DNA from 2 places in the Peribacillus sp. TH27 genome. Region 1 is predicted to be linked to the other one. Evidence: riboswitches for the same ligand, from Rfam matches in the RefSeq annotation. Region 1 holds a riboswitch; the other holds the start of a gene.
What was found. Region 1 has a riboswitch for FMN ahead of JFU24_RS26020 (ECF transporter S component). Riboswitches for the same ligand answer to the same signal wherever they lie in the genome.
Positions count from the first base shown of each region.

Region 2: another riboswitch for FMN. It lies ahead of ribE (riboflavin synthase); the one in region 1 lies ahead of JFU24_RS26020 (ECF transporter S component).

Region 1 is NZ_JAEKEV010000002.1:5,101,228-5,107,564, forward strand. It holds gene JFU24_RS26010 (hypothetical protein) at 1-59, shown strand, start outside; gene serA (phosphoglycerate dehydrogenase) at 184-1,758, opposite strand; FMN riboswitch at 2,125-2,260, shown strand; gene JFU24_RS26020 (ECF transporter S component) at 2,428-3,009, shown strand; gene JFU24_RS26025 (ferredoxin) at 3,140-3,388, opposite strand; gene JFU24_RS26030 (helix-turn-helix domain-containing protein) at 3,679-4,743, shown strand; gene JFU24_RS26035 (RecQ family ATP-dependent DNA helicase) at 4,743-6,254, shown strand.
Region 2 is NZ_JAEKEV010000002.1:2,540,593-2,546,929, forward strand. It holds gene ribH (6,7-dimethyl-8-ribityllumazine synthase) at 478-948, opposite strand; partial or broken gene ribB (3,4-dihydroxy-2-butanone-4-phosphate synthase) at 1,029-1,667, opposite strand; gene ribE (riboflavin synthase) at 1,687-2,325, opposite strand; FMN riboswitch at 2,470-2,600, opposite strand; gene JFU24_RS13680 (hypothetical protein) at 2,765-3,175, shown strand; gene megL (methionine gamma-lyase) at 3,189-4,364, opposite strand; gene JFU24_RS13690 (DMT family transporter) at 4,546-5,427, shown strand; gene JFU24_RS13695 (hypothetical protein) at 5,472-5,669, shown strand; gene JFU24_RS13700 (DEAD/DEAH box helicase) at 5,735-6,337, opposite strand, start outside.

The sequences.
Region 1 (6,337 bases):
GCAATCTAAATCTAACAGAAGACATAGTAGTACCCAAAGCCCCTAACCAAGTGAATTGAAGGGAGGAAGTTGTCAAAAGAAGCGGGAGCTGGGCTATATAAAACATCTTGATAATGGTTGCTGAGTATCTAAAATCTCGTAGAAAAAAGAATGTGCCCGCATTAAGGGCACATTCTTTTTTTCTTATAATGAAATGAGAGCCATGAATGTAATTTCTTCTGTTTCCTTTAAAAATTGCTTCATGTTATCACTTAATGGTTTATCAAAACTTAAAACCATGATAGCTTCTCCGCCAGCTTCTTTTCGACCTACCTGCATGGTTGCAATATTCACTTCATGATCACCAAGTATCTTACCTACATTACCAATTACACCAGGTTTATCGGTGTGTTGGATATATAGTAAATTTTCTTCCGGATGGAAGTCGATTTTGAAGCCATTCAAATTTACAATACGAGAACCATAATTTTCAATGTAAGTGCCACTGATTGTTAGTTCACGGTTATCACCTTTTACTTTAAGGCTAATCAGGTTAGAATATCCTAAAGAGTCTGCAGAGATTTTTTCGCCAACGGTAATACCGCGCTCTTTTGCAATCAGCAAGGCATTCACTTCATTGACCGAAGCGTCAACTCTTGATTTAAAGAAGCCTGATATTAAACTTTTTGTCAAAATCGCTGTATCAAAGTCCAATGATTCTCCCGCATATGTAACGGAAATCTCTTGGATGCCTTCTTTCATACATTGAGATGCAATTGATCCCATTTGCTGTACGAGTTGATAAAATGGCTGAACCTTTTCAAACACTTCTTTAGAAATGGCTGGAAGGTTGATAGAACTTGAAACTGGATTTCCCTCAAAATAAGTCAGCACTTCTTGTGCAACCTGTACTGCAACATTTAATTGAGCTTCTTTTGTAGAAGCACCTAAATGAGGTGTAGCAATGACATTATCAAGTTCAAGTAGCTTATGGCCAAGCGGAGGTTCTTCAACGAAAACGTCCAACGCTGCGCCTGCTACATGCCCTTTAACAATCATTTCATATAAATCATCTTCGTCAAGAATTCCGCCACGGGCACAATTTAATACATAAACACCCTTTTTACAGGTAAGTAGTTTTTCTTTATTTATTAATCCTCTAGTTTCATTCGTCAGAGGTGTATGAACAGTAATAATGTCTGCTTTAGGAAGTAACTCATCTAACGGCAGGGAAATGACAGACATTTTTTTTGCACGATCAGCAGTTAAGAATGGGTCAAATACAATGACTTCCATACCAAAAACTTTTGCGCGTTTGGCGATTTCTCCTCCGATACGTCCAAAACCCACTATACCTAATGTTTTACCGCGTAGTTCTGTTCCAGTATAAGAAGAACGTTTCCACTCCCCATTCTTCAGAGATGCATATGCTTGCGGAATGTGGCGCATTAGTGAAGCCATCATTGCAAATGTATGTTCAGCTGTTGAAATGGTATTGCCATCAGGTGCATTAACGACGACAATCCCACGTTTAGTCGCAGCAGGGATGTCAATATTATCAACGCCGACACCAGCTCGTGCAATAATTTTCAACTGTGGCATACGGTTCATTAAATCTTCCGTAACTTTTGTTGCGCTTCTAACAAGTATTGCATCAATCTCAGCAAGTTCGTTTGCTGCTTCTTCTACTGTCTTTTGAATAAGAAGGATATTGGATGCCTCTGATAGCGGTCCGAGTCCTTCGGGTTTGATGGCATCTGCTACTAAAATCCGATACACGTGTAAACACCTTCCTAAGGGAAAAATTATCTTAAATTTCAGTTAATTTTACAATTGAAATGCCGAATATGTCAATTTGGCATTTATTAATGTAAGCGCTTAAAATAATTATTATTAAGTGAAATAATTGTATAAGTCCGCAATAATAATGGATTTATCATCTATTGTTTGAAAAAGAACAATTATTTTAAATAATCTTAAAATTGATATAATCGTCAATATAATTTTTGTTTTAATACATTGATATGTAAGAAATTATGGTGGCCATGAAAAATGAATATCTTCATATAAACTTTCAAATTAAAAAAAACTATTCAAAAAAAGGAAAGTCATATATAATGGAATTTGTAAAATAAAATTTTATAGGTCTATCTTCGGGGCGGGGTGTAATTCCCCACCGGCGGTGATGAAGAAATAATTCTTCTAAGCCCGCGAGCCTTACGGGGCAGGATTTGGTGTGATTCCAAAGCCGACAGTATAGTCTGGATGGGAGAAGATGGAGGTTCCTGATTGCGTTCAAACAGTCATTTACTGAACGTTTGTTTGATGAAACCTTTAATTTATCCCTTTAATTCGGTCGGAATTAAAGGGTTTTTTATTGAACATCAACATGATGAAGGAGCACTAACCTCTTTTTCGGGTAGATCAGAAAAAGAAGGAGAGAGAACTATGAAAAAGAACAAAGTGAATAAAATGGTCACACTGGCAATGTTGGGAAGCATTTCATATCTATTGATGCTTTTGAATTTTCCGTTTCCAGGATTTCCACCTTTTCTGAATGTTGATTTTAGTGACATTCCAGCACTGATGGCAGCATTGATTTTCGGTCCGATGGCTGGAATTCTAGTTGAATTTCTTAAAAACCTATTGGATTTAGTCATGACAGGGACAATGACTGCTGTACCTGTGGGGCATATCGCTAACTTTATAGCAGGAATACTGTTCGTCTTGCCAACTTACTATGTATTTAAAAAAATCAATTCAAAAAAAGGGATGACTTTCGCTTTACTTGCTGGTACAGTTACCATGGCGGTAGTTATGAGTGTTTTAAACTATTATGTCTTTTTACCGGCATATACCTTCTTTATGGGATGGGATGCAATGTCGGCACCCGAGTCAAGGAAGTTCGTAACGACGGCAATCTTACCTTTCAATGTGATTAAAGGCGTGCTTATCACTTCTGTATTCATGTTGTTGTTTATTAAATTACAGACATGGATCAATAAGCAAGTATTATATAAAAATGCTTAATGGCATTAACTATAGAAACACAAAAAACCGGATATTTATGTCCGGTTTTTTGTCTGTTTAATTTGGTTAGTAGGGGAAGGGACATAAGTAGCAAAAAAAAGCCATTTTCGATTGAAAATGGCTTGTACCTTTATTCGAATTTTAGTGCATCCCCGTCAAATGCCTCGTCAGCAACTTTAATAGAATCTGTTGGACATCCTTCAAATGCGTCCATCATGTCATCTATAAGTACATCTGGAATTTCAACGATACCTTCGTTATCGTCAAGGGTAACAAATGCAATCCCTTCGTCATCATAATCATATATATCCGGTGCTGCTGCTCCGCAAGCTCCACAAGCGATACATGTTTCTTTATCAACAATTGTAAATTTAGCCATGAATATAACCCCTCCTAAGTTGATTAACAACTGATAATCTTTTTATTTCAGATTATTATCTCTTTCCTATTGTAAGACCGAATGCCAAACTTTTCAATAGAAATTGTATTGATACTAACTATTATGATGTGGAATGTCAATGATAAATATAGAAAATATTATTTTGATCTTTGCTTTCCTTCGTCATTTAGCCACAATTTCTTATGGTATTTATCATTAAAAACGGCGATTTTTGCAGTTTTTTGATACAATAGGTGTAATTGGTTAATTGAAACAAGGATGTGAGTCCCATGAATAATTATCTACAGGTAATCATTCTATATGCAATAAAAAAATTTCAAGGCGAACGTTCTATTTATGCTATTTATCATATGCTACAGGGCAAAAAGTCGTCACAGACAATCCAGGATGCCCACTTATTCGGGTTAACGAATATATTTGGGACAATACCTCGTTTTACCCGACAACAATTAAATCAAAACATTCAACTATTTCATGAGCATAATTTCATTGAGATAACCGATAAAACCGATGCTTATATAATTAGTGGGCAAGGCGGGAGAAAGTTAACCGATTATTTGAAGAAGAATCCTTTTCCAACATCCTTAAATGGCTGGAAATATCAAAATATCACCCCGATATTCTGGGGGAGATTAAACTTACTCATACAAACTATATCCCATATTGTCCACAATGAAAGACGTTTTTATCCTATACAACGAAACCCCAAAATCCAATGTTTTGTAAAGGAATTCTTACAAAACAATCGCCAGGACCGAGGGTTGATTGCGCAGCATCTTTATGAAGAACTGATATCGTTATTAGAGCTGCAAAGTAATTTAAAACGAGATATTTTTATTTTGAAATTAACAGGGGTAAACAGGATTGGACTTACGTTTGAACAGATTGCGAAAAGGAAAGATGTAGAAGAAGAGTATGTGCGCTTTACATTTCTTGACTCGTTACATCAAATGCTTGCGGAAATAGAACAGGTAACAGATTACCCTATTTTGGCATCCTTATTCAGTGATTGGCAAAGGAGTGGCAATCCTCATTTGACTCATTCTACACAAACGACATTTCGATATATTCAAGCAGGTAAAACTTTGTTTGAAATAGCAGAAATCCGCCGTTTAAAAGTCAACACCATTGAAGATCATCTTGTTGAAATTGTCTTATCGGATAAAAGCTTTCCAATTGCTGAATATGTATCCCATGAGGATGAAGGGAAAATCATCGCTGCAATTAAGGAACTCAATACCAAGCAGCTAAAGGCAATTAAACAGGAAGTTGATAATAAACAGATTAGTTTTTTCCAAATAAGGCTTGTACTTGCGAAATTGGGTGATGGATGATGAATTTAGAGCATGTTTTAAAAGAAAAATTTGGATTTGATAAATTCCGTCCAGGACAAAAAGAAGTGATTGAATCATTGATGTCTGGCTGTCATACTTTAGCGATGTTGCCAACGGGGTCAGGTAAGTCATTGTGTTATCAGTTGCCTGCTTACCTTTTGAATAAGACGACCTTAATAGTTTCCCCGTTATTATCTTTAATGCAGGATCAGGCAGATCAGCTCAAAATGAGAGGTGAAAAAAGTGTATTAACCCTTAATTCTTTTTTGACGTTAAATCAAAAAAGGGAGGCTTTCGATCGCTTACATATGTATCGGTTTATTTTTTTATCTCCTGAAATGCTTAGCCTTGAGGGTGTGATAAAGTCTTTAAAGACCTTAGACATAGGTTTGTTTGTCATTGATGAAGCACACTGTATCTCACAATGGGGGTATGATTTTCGACCTGATTATTTGAATTTAGGAGAAGTTAGACGTGAGTTGAACAATCCACTAACGCTTGCCTTAACGGCAACTGCAACAAAAGAAGTGCGGAAAGATATCATTGGAAAACTCAATATCAATCAAGCTAAAGAAACTGTATCATCTGTAGATAGGGATAATATTGCCATACTTGCTGAGAGACTATTCAGCTACGAAGAAAAGCTATTCCGTGTTCTGGAGCTTGTCAGAAAATTCACGGGGAGTGGCATTATTTATTTTTCATCTAAAAAGGTGGCAGAAGCCGTCACTGGATTTTTACAGGAAAACGGGGTAGATAGCGTCAATTTTTATCATGGCGGCATGGATCAGGAACAAAGAATGCTTATTCAGCAGCAATTCATTTCTGGCCAATTAAAAATAATATGCGCAACGAGTGCTTTTGGTATGGGTGTAAATAAATCGGATGTCAGATATGTTATCCATTTTCATATGCCCTCTACAATGGAATCTTATTTGCAGGAAATAGGTAGGGCGGGGCGTGATCGGAAACAAAGTGTAGCAGTCTTATTATATAGTGAAGGAGATGAAGGGCTTCCCCTTCATTTGATGGAACAACAATTGCCGACCGATTTGCAAATAGAGGGTGTTTGTTCCTTCCTGAGTGAAGCAAAAAAGATAGGAGCAAATTTGACTCTTTCTGAAAAAGAACAGCTGTCTCAATCTTTTTCCTTAAATGATATTCAGCTTCGTTTTTTTACACAGTTTCTTACAGGAAATCAAGATCCTTTACAGCATATGGCAGAGATGAAAGAGTATTGTCAAAAGAGAAAGTCTCGGAATCAGGAAAAATTGCATAGATTTCTCAATTGGATATATGCTCAGGAATGTCGACGTTTGGGAATTCTGAATTACTTTGATGAAAAGCAGCAAAAGTTGAATCCTTTCTGCTGCGACTTCTGTGGAATGGATGCAAATAAGATGATGGATTTATTGCCCGCAGTGAAGGTAGAACAAGTTAATTCTTATACCACTTGGAAACAGGAATTGGCTTTTATCTTATTAAAGAAGGAAAATTGGGATGAAAAATAAGCAAGCTGAATTAATAAAACAGCTAACAGATAAGCAGTTGCTATATAATTTGTTTCTTACACAAATTATTCTCTTAACGTTAG
Region 2 (6,337 bases), 2.6 Mb from region 1:
GTATTCTAAGTGAATCCAGCACGCCACTGTCGAGAAAATGAAGTCCTTTACTACGGAAAGTGGAACGAGGACTAGTATAGAGGCAAGGAAATGGTCACCCTTGCTAAGAACATCATACCCTTGGTGAAAAGGCTAAACAGAAGGAGTACTAATGGATGAATGGATCAGCAAAATAAAGACATTCAAGCGGTTTTAGTAAAGATTGAAGACATATAAAACAAACGAATTTATTTTCTCTGAATGCCTCAATTGAAGCTGCTAGAGCAGGTGAACACGCTTCTTCATTGAAGAAGTGGCGGCAAGCTTCAAAGATCAGGATACTCTCATCAATAAAATAGCAAGAAATTTCTCGAACTTTGAGGAACTGCTTAATGGGTTGAAAAAGCTAGCCAAATCTGACAGGTAATTTTACATTCGCTACATTAAAAAGCCGCAGAAAAGAATTTTCTTCTCTGCGGCTTTTTTAATGTGTACCATTTACTGTTCAATCAATTTTCCAAGGTTCGCCATTTCAATAGCACTAACGGCTGCTTCATAGCCTTTGTTACCTGATTTTGTTCCTGCACGTTCAATAGCCTGCTCGATATTTTCAGTAGTCAACAAACCGAAGATAACAGGTACGCCTGTGTCCAGAGAAACTGCTGCCATGCCTTTAGCTGCTTCATTACACACATAATCATAATGAGAAGTGGCCCCCCTAATTACTGTTCCAAGGCCGATAACTGCATCATATTTGCCTGTGTTCACTAGTTTTTTCGCAATTAGCGGAAGTTCAAAAGCCCCTGGTACCCACGCTATGTCAACATCATTCTCATCAACACCATGACGCTTAAGGCCATCCAACGCACCTCCTAAAAGCTTGCTTGTAATAAACTCATTAAATCTTCCTACCACGATGCCTACTTTCAACCCTGATCCGATTAATTGTGCTTCAATAATTTTCCCCATGTCCATATCCTCCTAATTTAAAAACAAATGTCAATTTTTTCTTATTTTTATTTTTCAACCACTTATATCCTTCAAGCATTCGGAATATTTAATTCAAGTCCCTGTTTCTCATATATTTTTCTTTGTTGGAGATAACGAGTTAGCTCGGCAATCGTAATGAATTTAAGATCGAATTTTTCGGCGATAACTTCTAGATCAGTTACTCGTGCCATTGACCCGTCTTCATTCATGATTTCACAAATAACGCCTGCAGGAGCAGCCCCGCATAACTTTGCCAAATCTACGGATGCCTCCGTATGCCCTGCCCGTATTAACACGCCACCTTCTTTAGCGACAATCGGAAAAGTGTGACCAGGCCGTTGGAAGTCCCCAGCAACTGAATCTTCTTTAAGAAGCTCCAGAATGGTCAAGGATCTTTCAAATGCACTTATTCCTGTAGAAGTACTTTTATGATCGACACTAACTGTAAAAGCAGTTCCATGATGATCGGTATTTTCACCGACCATAGGATGCAAATTCAATTTTGCCGCCAGTTCTTCGGTAATGGTTGTACAAATCAAACCGCGTCCATGGGTCGCCATAAAATTAATCGCTTCAGGCGTTGCCTTTTCTGCCAATACAACAAAGTCACCTTCATTTTCACGGTCTTCATCATCGGATACGATTACTACTTTACCAGCTTTTAAGTCTTCGATCGCTTCTTCTATTGTATGGAACATCTTTTACACCGCCCTTTAATTAAAATCCGTGTTCTGCCAAAAACTCTAAATTCAGTCCTGGTTTTGAATCACTTTTTTTTATTTGATGTATGATATATTTCCCTATCATGTCATTTTCGATGTTAACGATATCGCCAGCTGCTTTTCGCCCTAATATTGTGTCTTGATGAGTCAGGGGAATCAGAGATACAGTAAGCAGGTTTCCCTCTATCCCGAAAATTGTCAAGCTCGTACCATCAATGGCAACTGACCCTTTTGGGATGCAAAATGTACTGAGTCCTTCTTCCAATTTGATCACATAATACACAGCATTTTCTTTTCGCTCTTTTTTTATTATCGTTCCCGTACCATCAATATGGCCTGAAACAAAATGGCCGCCAAACCTGCCCTGTGCACTCATGGCACGCTCCAGATTCACAGGTGATCCTAGTTTTAACGTCCGGATTGAAGAAGCTTTGACCGTCTCTGGCATCACGTCGACAGTAAACAGACTTTGCGTGAAGGACGTTACCGTTAAGCAAACTCCGTTGACAGAAATACTGTCCCCCAGATGAACATCTTCGAGGATTTTCTCAGAACGAATCGCCAACTCCATGCTGCTTTTTCCTTTTTTCAAGGAATGGACGGTACCGATATCCTCAATGATTCCCGTAAACATGTTTTTCCCCCTTTTATAGAATATAAAAAACCCCTTAGATTGACCTAAGGAGTTAGCAGGAGAAATGAGTGAAAAATTGTATACCTAAAAAGCCTAAAATTTTCATTTTTGAAAAATTAGGCGCACGTATACACTTGGGTTCCACACGTCCTTCTCCCATCCAGACTATACTGTCGGCTTTGGAATCTCACCAAATCCTGCCTTTATCAGGCTCGCGGGCTTAGAATTTCTTCATCACCGCCGGTTGGGATTTTCACCCGACCCCGAAGGACTAAATTATTATGAATCTCTGAATATTTTATCACCTTAAAGTAAAGATGTAAAATTTCTAACCTTAAATGAACCATTAGTAACAAGAACTTACTATGTATAAGGAAGAATGTACATATTTTTCTTCAAGACCTCCTATGTGCTCAAAATGGTTAAATAAGTAAAATTAGTGTTCATTATTATTGAGCTTTTGATTAACTTGATTGTCATTTATACAAACATTAAAAAAGTGGAGCATGCCTCTTTCGACCTATTCCCTTTTTCCATTTATTTAGGTTGGGTAAGCGTCGCAGCCATCGCTGACATTTCTTACTATCTCACCTATATTAGCTGGAAAGAATTTGAGATATCTAATGTAACCTGGACGATTGTCATGATGATTGCAGCAACAATCCTGGCCTTTGTCTTCGCAGTTAAAAACCGGGATTGGTGCTATCCGCTTGTCTTCGTCTGGGCGTTCATCGGCATTGGTGTACGGAACAGCACTCTCTACCCGACAATCACCACTTTATCCTACATCCTGGCTGTTCTAATCCTTATCTTATCCTTCACCATTTTCATCAAAAAAACCAGGAAATAGGGTCTGACTCCATCTAAAAGGCTTGCTGAAGATCGTGCCAGATGTCCTGCCAAGCTTCGAGGCCTACTGAAAGGCGGATAAGCTGGTCGCTGATACCCATTTGATGTCTGGATTCTTCAGGAACTGCCGAGTGAGTCATGGTAGCTGGATGCTGAATCAATGTTTCGGCATCTCCTAGGCTGACAGCTATTTTGATAAGTCTCAAGTTATTCAGAAATTTCTGGGCATCCTGCTTCGTACCTTGCAATTCAAAGGAGATAAGGCCTCCACCATGTTTCATCTGTTTTTCCATTATATAATGGCCCGGGGAACTAGTATCCCTTGGATAATATACATTCTTCACCTGGGGGTGCTGTTTCAGCTCCCGAAAGATTTCCCACGCATTGGAAGAGTGCCGGTCCATCCTAACTGGTAAAGTCTTTAACCCCCGCAGTAGTAGCCACGCATCAAACGGCGAAATAATTCCTCCGATATCTTTCTGAGTCGTTACCGCTACCTGATTGATAAACTCTTTCTTTCCAACTACAAGACCTGCAACGACGTCTCCATGTCCACAAAGATATTTCGTCGCACTATGAAGAACGACATCACAGCCATAGTCAAGAGGCTTCTGTAAATAAGGTGTCGAAAAAGTATTATCGACTACAACCGGTACATTGCATTCTTTCGCGACTTTCATGACCATTTGTAAATCAATCATTTTCATTGTCGGATTAATAGGGGTTTCCACATAGATGCAGGCTGTTTCTGGGCGGATCATCTTCCTTAACTGTTCCTCTGTATCCATATCACAAAAATCATGATTAATACGATATTTACTTTTCATCAACTGAAGGAGGCCAAACGTACAACCATATAATCCTTGTGAACACAAGATGTGGTCATCTGTTTTAGTTAATGCAAAAAGCACAGCCGATACCGCAGCCATCCCTGAGCTGAAAGCAAGCCCTGCTTCCCCGCCCTCCAATGCCGCAATCTTGTCTTCAAGCACCTGTACCGTTGGATTTCCAAGACGCGAATAAATATATCCATCTTCTAAACCGGCAAAACGTCTTTCTCCTTGCTCGGCCGTTTCGAAAGTAAATGTTGAGGTTTGAAACAGTGGTGTTGTTAAGCTTCCTAAATGCTCCTTCGAGTCATATCCTTCATGAATTACTGCCGTTTCAATATGCTTATATTTCTCTGCCATACCGTCTCCTCCTCACCAATGTCTATTTCTATCATATGTCAATATCCCATATAAAGGAAGCGTTTTCATTTGTGTTTTCCACTCATTATTAAACTCCTATCTTCAGCAATATGCTATAATTTTACAATCATTCAATACTAATTTTAACTATTCATAGATAAGGATTTTTGGAGGGGAAACGATGAACAAAGTCATTTTTGGTTTACTTGTCATTTTAACGACTGCTTTAATGGGTTCGTCATTCGCTATCGGAAAAATAGGATTAGCTTATACTTCTCCCATGTTGCTTGCAGCCATAAGATTTATCCTTGCAGGTTTGATCATGGCCATAATTGTTAAACTCATCAAACGACCTCATCCAAGCAAGACCATAGACTGGGCTAAATTGGCTATCATCGGTTTATTCCAGACAGCTGGTGTCATGGGCTGCATCTTTGTAGGCCTTAGGACCATTTCAGCAGGGGAACTTTCGATTTTGACGTTTATGAATCCTTTATTAGTTATCATTTTTGGAACGCTCTTTTGTAAAACAAGATACGCCCCACAGCAATGGGCAGGGGTTTTCCTAGGATTTATCGGTGTCTTTATCACAATGGGGGCACATCTTGATTTAAAAACAGGAACCCTTCTCGGATTGATGTCAGCCATTTCCTGGTCCCTCGCCACCCTGTTGATGAAAAACTGGGGACACGCAATCGACACTTGGGTCATGTCAGCCTATCAAATGCTTTGCGGAGGGTTACTGCTGCTAATTGGCTCTTATCTTTTTGAACAGCCCTTTTTCATAATCACAACGGCATCCATGCTCATTTTATTATGGCTAGCCATTATGGCTTCTATCGTACAATTTTCAATTTGGTTTTTCCTACTACAAAAAGGAGATTCCACCAAAACGAGTGCCTTTCTATTTCTAGCTCCCTTTTTTGGCGTCTTATCTGGTTTCATCTTGCTAGATGAACCGATCCACTGGTACGTTGCGTTAGGTGGTTCACTCATCTTCGTAGGGATCTTTCTGGTTAACTGGACATCCCATCAAGTTGCGACAATAGAAAAGTCCATGTAGAGTGTTCTTCAAAATATACTCTAACTGTAGGAGGGAACAAGAAAATGAGTGGAGATGATACTCTATTGTTTATACACTTGTTCGTTATCCCATCAATAAGCGTTATGTGTTTTCGTAATATGGTTTCACTTTTGAAAAATCTAAAAGCAGGTAAAAGTATTCATAACCAAACGATTTTGGGAGCTGTTCTTTGTTATATTTTATTCATGACGTTAATGATTGGTTTAGAGGGTATGTATTAATACATCTGCCTAGTCTTGATAAAAAAAGTAGAGACAGCCTAAATGGCCATCTCTACATTCAAAAATTATTCTTCGACTACGATGTTTCCACCATAGAATGTTACTTTCGTTAACGGAATCTCAAGTTCACGTGCCATTTTTTTCAATTCTCGCTCTTCTCTTTCCGTTACAATTGAGATAACCGTGCCATTTGCACCCGCACGCCCTGTTCTCCCGGATCGATGAATATATTGGTCAATGTTTTCAGCCATATCAATATGAACGACGGCTGTCAGTCCTTTAATATCAAGTCCGCGAGCCGCCACATCTGTTGCCATCAACATCGGAGATTTACCTGAACGAAGCTTGCGCAGTGCTTTCTCACGGTCTACTTTATTAGATTCACCGTGAAGGACACCCATTTCAACGCCTTTATAACTCAACTTTTCATGTAAGACGCTCAGCTCTGCGATATCGTTTAAAAAGGCAAGAGCTTTCACATCTTTCAGCCTCGTGATTTTCTCAAGAATCTTGGACTTTTCCCGTCTCTCAACAACAAAGTAAAGATGGTCTACTTTTGACTCCATTTTTTCATGCTTATCGACCTTGATCATTTCTGGTTCGTTCATGAATCCACGAGCCACTTTTTCCGTTTCCTCTGGTAGAGTTGCAGAAAACACCATGATTTG